DNA from 2 places in the Mucilaginibacter oryzagri genome. Region 2 is predicted to be linked to the other one. Evidence: riboswitches for the same ligand, from Rfam matches in the RefSeq annotation. Region 2 holds a riboswitch; the other holds the start of a gene.
The links. A riboswitch is a leader RNA that binds a small molecule or an ion and turns the genes downstream of it on or off. The one in region 2 is predicted to bind cobalamin.
Positions count from the first base shown of each region.

Region 1: it holds a riboswitch for cobalamin, as region 2 does, so the genes downstream of both, PQ469_RS13465 (TonB-dependent receptor plug domain-containing protein) here and metE (5-methyltetrahydropteroyltriglutamate--homocysteine S-methyltransferase) in region 2, are expected to answer to the same signal.

Region 1 covers NZ_CP117883.1:3,200,014-3,204,221, reverse strand. Annotated here, with positions in the region: gene PQ469_RS13475 (DEAD/DEAH box helicase) at 1-908, opposite strand, end outside; gene PQ469_RS13470 (tRNA pseudouridine synthase A) at 1,012-1,821, opposite strand; cobalamin riboswitch at 1,949-2,146, shown strand; gene PQ469_RS13465 (TonB-dependent receptor plug domain-containing protein) at 2,268-4,208, shown strand, end outside.
Region 2 covers NZ_CP117883.1:1,836,358-1,840,565, forward strand. Annotated here, with positions in the region: gene metE (5-methyltetrahydropteroyltriglutamate--homocysteine S-methyltransferase) at 1-1,520, opposite strand, end outside; cobalamin riboswitch at 1,688-1,888, opposite strand; gene PQ469_RS08095 (IPT/TIG domain-containing protein) at 2,174-3,490, opposite strand; gene PQ469_RS08100 (phosphatase PAP2 family protein) at 3,574-4,182, opposite strand.

The sequences.
Region 1 (4,208 bases), 1.4 Mb from region 2:
TTAGCTACCAACAGTACCCTGGCGCCTTCATCAGCCTTAAATGTTTCTATCGATTTAAAACCCGGGCTATCAAAAAACTGGGGATTTAAATAAGCCACGGCAGTGCGTAAACGTGCTTGCAGGCTTTTATAAACTTTATCGGCAGTTGCACGTGTATTTACAAAAACTACGGTTTTGGTAAATAGCTCTTCATCGTACATAAACAAATTGAGCAGGTTTAATTTAGTGCCGAAGTTGGGTACGTTATATAAAAATTGCGGATGTGTCTCTAACGGTTGTTCTGCCAATGCTTCTACCTCCACAATAGCAGGATCTTTCATAAAAGGATCCAGCATCTTTTGCAGTTTGCTGTGCATTACCTCGGTAAATACCAGTTTCTGGCTTTTGCCAATGCTATTTGCCAGCTCTACAACAGGAAGCTGCATGCCTCTTTTTATCATTTCATCGGCATCATCAACCACAAACATATCAACCTTGTTAAGGTTAAGGGCGAGCTTCAGGTAAATGGCGCGTGCCCTGTCGGGAGTAGCTACTACTATATCGGCACCGTCGGCCAAGGCGTCCATCTGGGCTTCAATACCCGGAGCAACGTACAAGCCAACAATTTTTATTGATTTGTTTTTGTTCAGGCGGTCAAATTGTTCTATCACCCCAAATACGTCCTCTTTATCGGGTACAAGGATCAATACACGCGGAACGCCTTCGGGCGCATAATTAAAGCGGTTTAATACACCAAGCACATAGGTGGTAGTTTTGCCGCTACCTTCGTAACCAATGGCGATGATATCCTGGCCACCTACAATTCTTGAAAGGGTTTTTAATTGCAGTTCTTTAGGGTTTGTAAAACCAGCTTCATTTACCGACCGAACCAGCTGTTTTTTCAGCTTCAATTTTTCAAACCACACCATCTGAGAACTTTATTAAGTATTTAAGAGGGCGAATTTACCTAAATTTCCTTGAAAAGAGTCAAGATTCAAGAATCAAGAGCCAAGACAGGGAATACTTTAGGTATTATATTGATTGCCAAACAGGGTTTTCATCCTTTTGGAGCAGGCCTGTAAACGTTGGTTTGGCGGGGATATCAAGGTAAGGATACGTTACTTTTGACAGGTATAGTCCCTGGGGATAGGCTGGGATGATGATTTTTGGCGTTTGTTTGCTGATGAGGTGACTTTCAAATTCATCAACACTTATTTCGCCACGGCCAATTTCCAGCAGGCGGCCGATAATGATCCTGATCATTTTGCTCAAAAAACGGTTAGCAGATATGTTGAACCGGAGCCTGTCGCCGTTACTGCTAACAAAAAGGCTTGCCGAGCTCACGTTGCAAATGGTATGGTCAACCCTGTCGGGCATTTTACAAAAGGCGCGGTAATCGTTATAACGCGGGAGCAGCGCTATAGCCTTTTTCATTTCATCAATGTTGAGGTTGGTTTCGGGATATAAGGCGCTAAAAGCACTTAAAAAAGGGTCTTTATAAGTATGAATAAAATAATCATATGAGCGCTGCACAGCATCAAACCGGGCGTGGGGCAGGCCCTGCATCGGGATGATATCAAATACCGCGATATCATCCGGCAGTATTTTATTGAGGCGGAAAAAGAGATCGAAATCCCATTCCTTTGCTAAATCGATATGAAAAAAAAATTGGCTGGCATGCACCTGCGCGTCGGTACGGCCACAGCCGTTAACAGTTATGGGCGTTTTTAATATTTGGCTTAAAGCTATTTCAAAAACGGATTGTACACTTGCAACGCCGGCATGTTTTTGCCAGCCGCTGTACTGTGTGCCATGATAACCAATATGAAAAAAATAGCGCATAATCTTGGATCCAAAAATCCGCAAAAATTATGGTAAAGCCATACCAAAAACAAATGGGGATGGCTAAACGGATGGCTTTAAACCAGCTCGGGCTTTTCAAACAACTTGCGTATCTGCCGTACATAACCTACCTTTACAGAGCTTTAGGTTCCTTTATAGCATATCATAAAGGATTAAAAGGGAATACGGTGTAAATCCGGAACTGTCCCGCAGCTGTAAGCTCCATAACCATAGTTCATTCTATTAAAGTCACTTGCGCTTAGCTCAGGGAAGACAGAACGAAAGGGGAGTAAGTCAGAAGACCTGCCAGAGCATTATAAATTATTCATAGCTTTCGTGGATTGAAGCCTGAATGTGAATGCTCTTCTTTGGGTGGTGTGTTTTCATTTTATCAGTCTGTGTTGTGCTATTTAAACTGCATTATTATTTAACGCTATAGCAAATACATGAAAAAAAAGTACTTTAAAATTGTTTTCGGATTATTACAGGTGGGTTTATGCAGCACTGCTGTGTTTGCGCAGGATACCACCCGGTTATTAAATAATGTGGTTGTCACCGCCACCCGCTCACCAAAAAAACTAACCGATATAGGTAGGGTAGTTACCGTAATATCGGCAGAGCAGATTAACCGTTCGCAAGGCAAAACGTTACCCCAGTTATTGAATACCGTCCCCGGGATAACTTTCTCTGGTGCCCAGAACGCGCCCGGCATTAGTACATCAGTTTTTTTACGCGGCGCCTCATCGGGTAATACTTTGATATTGATAGATGGTTTCCCCGTTAACAATGCTGGCTCAATTGATGGTAGTTATGATCTTAACGCCTTCCCGTTAAACCAGGTAGAAAGAATTGAAATATTAAAAGGAAGCGGATCGACACTTTACGGATCAGACGCTGTGGCGGGTGTGATCAACATCATCACCAAACACCCGCAGGGACAGGGCTTAAAAGGTAATGTGCAATTAACGGGCGGAAGTTATAATACCTTCCAGGAATCGGCCGGGCTAAGTGGTTTAATAAATCACACCGGTATTGCCGTTAACCTATCTAATACAGATTCAAGGGGTTTTGCGGCCGCTACCGATACTACAAATAAAGCCGGATTTAAAAAAGATGGTTTCCACCAACGTTCGGCAAGCGTAAACATCAATCAATATATCTCGGAAAAATTCAGCCTGAATGGTAACTTCCAGGGCAGCTATAACACCGGCGATTTGCCGTATGGCGCTTTTACTAACGATAACAACTACACCTACAACAATACGTTTATATTTGGTGGTTTAGGAGCTAAAGTGAAGTTACCCAAAGGAACATTGGTGTTTAATGCCAGCCAAAACACGGTTCGTAACCACTTTAAAAATCTGCCGCCCGATAATTATGAAACCAACCAGGTAACAAAAAACACCGGCCGCATAAGCAATTTGGAAGCTGTTTTGAATTATAATTTGGGCAGTTATTTTGATATTACAAGTGGTGCCGGTTATAAATACAGCAATACCAGTCAATACAGCTTGTTTGAGCAAACCGGTTACCACCCTGGTCCAAGTGTTATAAGCGATGATACCGCCCACAATAGCATTATCAGTGTTTACACGTCGTTATTTTTTAAATCAAATATCTTCCACATGGAGTTGGGCGGCAGGTACAATCACCACAGCAAATATGGTGATAACTTCACCTATACCATTAATCCTTCGCTTTATTTAGCAGATCAGTTTAAAGTGTTCGGAACTATTGCTTCGGCCTTTAAATCACCATCTTTATACCAGCTGTCTTCTCAATACGGAAATAGTAAATTAAAGCCTGAAACAACTACATCGTACGAGGCCGGATTTGATTGGGAGGTCGTAAAAAATGCATTGTCATTTAACACCGTATTTTATAAACGCAATACAAAAGATGTAATTTATTTCTTCTCTGAATCTGTGCCTCCTTATAGTTCATTCTATAAAAATGGATCTTTTCAAAAAGATAAGGGCTTTGAAACTGAACTGAAATACAATTCAAACAAGCTAACAGCATCAGCTTACTTTGCCTATGTAACCGGCAAGCAAACGGATGAAGCTGGCAAACAAACGGCTAACTTATACCGCAGGCCCAAAAATACTTTTGGTGCTAATGTTTCATACCAGGCCTGTGCAAATTTCCTGATAGGTGTGAATTATAAGTATACCGGTAACAGGGCCGATCAAAATTTCGCCACTTATCCATCTACAATAACTACTTTAAAAAGCTATAACCTGGTTGATCTTCACCTGCAACTAAAAGCCACCAAAAACCTGGATGTATTTGGGGACCTGAACAACGTACTCGATCAAAAATATACCGATTGGCTGGGTTATAACACACGGGGTATAAACTTTACGCTTGGTGCAAAATACCGGTTT
Region 2 (4,208 bases):
TCCAAACGTTCGCCAAAGTATTCAACCATGTCGTTACGTTCAAATTCACCATGAACTAACACGTCCAGGCCTATCTTTTCCTGCCAGCGGATGGCGTCAACGGTGGCTTTTTCTATCTCGGCATCATATTGAGCTTCGGTTAGCTCTCCTTTTTTAAGCCTTGCCCTTAACGAGCGGATATCATCAGTTTGCGGGAACGATCCTATGGTAGTTGTAGGGTACAGTGGTAATTTAAAGCGTTGCTGCTGAATTTTTTGGCGGGTGATGAATCCGCTTTCACGTTGCGCATCGGCATCAGTTATGGCTGCCACGCGTTGTTTGATATCCTGCTTATGAATGAGTTTTGAAAGGCTGCGGCTGGTGAGGGCACGCAGGTTTTCTTGCAGTAATTCATTGTTGCCGCCGATGATTTGCGCCAATTCATTTATTTCGTTCAGTTTCTGTTTGGCAAAGGCCATCCAGTTTTTTATCTCGGGAATGATGGCGGTTTCCAGCTCCAGGTCGAACGGGGTATGCAGCAACGAGCAGCTTGGCGCTATCATCACCCTATCGGTGCCCAATACGGCAATGGCTTTTTTAATGTGGGTTAACGAGCGTACGTAATCGTTTTTCCAGATGTTACGGCCATCAACTACACCTAACGATAAACTCAGGCTATCGGGCAAAACAGTGAGCACTTTGTACAACTGATCGGGAGCGCGAACCAAATCTACATGAATGGCGCTTACCGGCAAGGTTACGGCCAGTTCGGTGTTTTCGTGCAGGCTCTCAAAATAGGTAGTAAGCAATACTTTAATGCCCGGGCATTGCTTGCTTATCTCCATGTAGGCATAAGCATAAGCGGCTTTCTCTTTGTCAGTAAGGTCAAGCGACAGGAAGGGCTCATCAAGCTGTACCCAAACAGCACCATAACTTGCTAATCTTTTTAACACTTCGACGTAAACCGGCACCAGTTTTTTGATCAGGTCTATCTTATCAAAACCGGGTTGTTTTTCTTTACCTAATAAAAGGTAGGTTACCGGGCCAACCAATACCGGTTTTGGTATGTTGCCGGTGTGTTGTTTGGCCAGGATAAACTCGTCAAACACTTTTTCGCTAAATAGTTTAAACTGCTGATTTTGTACAAACTCTGGCACAATGTAATGGTAGTTGGTATCAAACCATTTGGTCATTTCCATGGCTGTAACATCCAGTCCATCTTTTTGATAACCGCGGGCCATCGCAAAATACAGGTCAATTTCGGTATTGGCCTTGTTTTGGGTTAATACGGGTGTGTACCGTTCGGGGATGTTGCCCAGCATGAGCGAGGTATCCAATACCTGGTCGTAAAAGCTGAAATCGTTACAGGGGATCAGGTCGATACCGGCATCAACCTGGGTTTGCCAGTTTTGCAGGCGAATTTGCCGGGCAGCGGCAAACAAATCGTTGCGGGTAATTTTACCGGCCCAGTATTGTTCGCTGGCCTTTTTGAGTTCACGGTGGGCACCTACACGTGGGTACCCGAGATTGTTTTTGAGCATACGCTAAAACGTTTTTGGTTAAACATTAAGTTGACTTAATGCTCCTTACGGTTTTCGGTATGCTTTCGGAGTAAATGGTAATAAAAGACAAAAGCATAACATACGGGCATATAATGGCCATGTACGTCATTCTTTTTTCTTCGACTACTGCTTCATTGCGCGAAAGCATTGTCTTTTACATAGGGGCAAGTATCCTGGCTTGTAACATTGTTGCCGTCCTTCTCATTCGCGCGGGGCGAACAATGGACTTTGTTAAAGGCAACAACCTTTTGTGTTACTTACAGTTGCGCGACAGCCCGTGATTTACACACGGTTCCTTATTAATCCCTGTGCTTTAAACACCGGGAACCACTCTGCAGAAAAAAAGTAAAGAACTTTATTGGGGACGAAGATGGGAAAAAATGTGGAGAAGATTTTTAGAATTTGAAAATTTGAGGATTTGAAGATGCTTGAGCTTTGAGGAATGTTCAAGTTTAAGATTGAGAATAAATAATGAATTATAGGCGTTCCCTTGATTGGGGGCATTGTTTGAACACATAGAAAGTTAAGCCTCCGCTTTTGGATGCAGAAATTTCATAGCCATGTAATCTTTACGTTCGAAAACATGTAAACCCGGTTATAGCTGGGTTTACATGTTTCAAAAAAATCATAAATTACTCAAAAATCATTTTGCGGATAATATTATTTTGTGTGTCCGCCACAAATATATTTCCATTTTTATCAACCGCGATACCAATAGGATGGTTAAACGTTGCGGTAGCTGACGAGCCATCTGTTGCTCCAGTCTGTGCTTCAATTCCGGCAAGGGTAGTTACTTTCCCGTCTGGGGTAATTTTCCTGATCAAGTTGCTATCTGTTACATAAACATTGCCATCCTTGTCTGTTGCCGCCAAAAACGTTTCGTAAAAGCTCGCACTGCCAGCAGGGCCATCGGTGGTTCCCCTCACACCGCTGCCGGCCAAAGTAGATATAACACCTCCCGGGGTTATTTTTTGAACCTTGAAACTAAAGGTTGTTACATAAAGATTATTTTGGGTGTCAAACGCGATACCTGACGGAAAATTAAATGTATTGCTGTTGATAGGCGCTTTTATGTCTGCGTATGTACTTACCAAACCGTCCGGAGTTATTTTCCTGATCGCCTCATTGGTTAAATCAGAAACGTAAAGGAAGCCCGAAGCGTCTATTTTAATATCTGTAGGGCCGGCAAAACTTGCTGCGATACCTTGCCCGTTTTTAAAGCCGATGGCTCTTTGCCCGGCAAAGGTAGTGACATTTTTAGATGGATCTATTTTCCTGATGATATTGTTTGCATAATCGGCTACATAGATATTACCGGCATTATCAACAGTTAACCCCTCTGGATTCCAGAAACTTGCCGCAGTCCCGTTCCCGTTATCATGTCCTTCGGTTCTGTTTCCCGCAATAGTACTTACAATTCCATCCGGTGTTATCTTTCTGATATCATCGTTTCCTTCTTCAGAAACAAATAAGTTTCCGGATCCGTCGAAAGCTAATCCCGTTGGGAAATTAAATTCGGCTGTTGTTATGGTGCCATCTTTATAACTTTTTGCACCAGTGCCTGCAAAAGTGCTTACCACCCATGATTGCTGATAAGTAAAAGTGGGGCCGGTAACCTCGGTGCTACCACTAACTTTAACACTTACCGGGCCTGTACCGGCAGCTAACGGAACTTTTACAGTAAGCTTTGTTGCCGTTGCAGCAGTTATAGTTGCTGCTTTGCCGTTAAAAAATACTTGATTGTTTGCTGCTGTGGAACTAAAGTTGTTACCGGTAATAATTACTTCGGTATTATATATGCCAGTCGTTACGCTTAGCGCTGTAACTTTTGGAGTATTATCAACAGGCGGAGCCGGATCCGAGCCTTTTTTTGAACAACTTACGATAACCAGCGACAGAAAAAACAGAAATAAATAAGCAGGTTTTAGTTTTGCTAAAGAGAATGTCATGATAAGATTTAGTAATATTTTACCCTAAAATAAACAAATATCTTGTAATGGGGGTGATTAAATTAAAAAATAGCCAAAAACACTCACTTCTTCAAAAACAACATCGGCAACGCGCTCGCAGCTCCCAGTCCCGCACCCGTTGCTACATCTGTAGGGTAATGTACCCCCAGGTACATCCTTGAATACGCGGTTGAGCCCGCCCATAGATACGCGGGAACTATCACATACCATTTTGGATAAGCGGCAGATAAAGCCGTTGCTGTGGCAAATGATGATGAACTATGCCCCGATGGAAAAGAGTAGTTTCCGGGGCGGTAAACAGGCGTGATACTGATGTTCTGGATAAATGGCCGCGGGCGCTTTACCAGCATTTTGATCAGTTGGGTTAACCCGGCAGAGATGGCTGTGCTGCTGGCTACGTACAGGGCATTTTGCCGCATCTCCTTATTATTACCGATGATACCGCCAACCAGCAGGCCCGCAGGTACGCCAATATTGCCATATTCCAGGTGATTGCTCATAAACAGGAAAAAACCGGTTTGGGCCGGAGTGCGGTGTTCCTGTAAATTTATCAGGATGGCATCATCAAATGGTGGAGTGCGTAACTGTGCGGTGGCGGTGTTAATCTTAAGCGTAAAAAAAGCCTGTAATAGAATGAATATCAAAAAACTTGTCCGGAAAATTTGCCTCATAAAAGAATGCTAACGATGTAACCTAT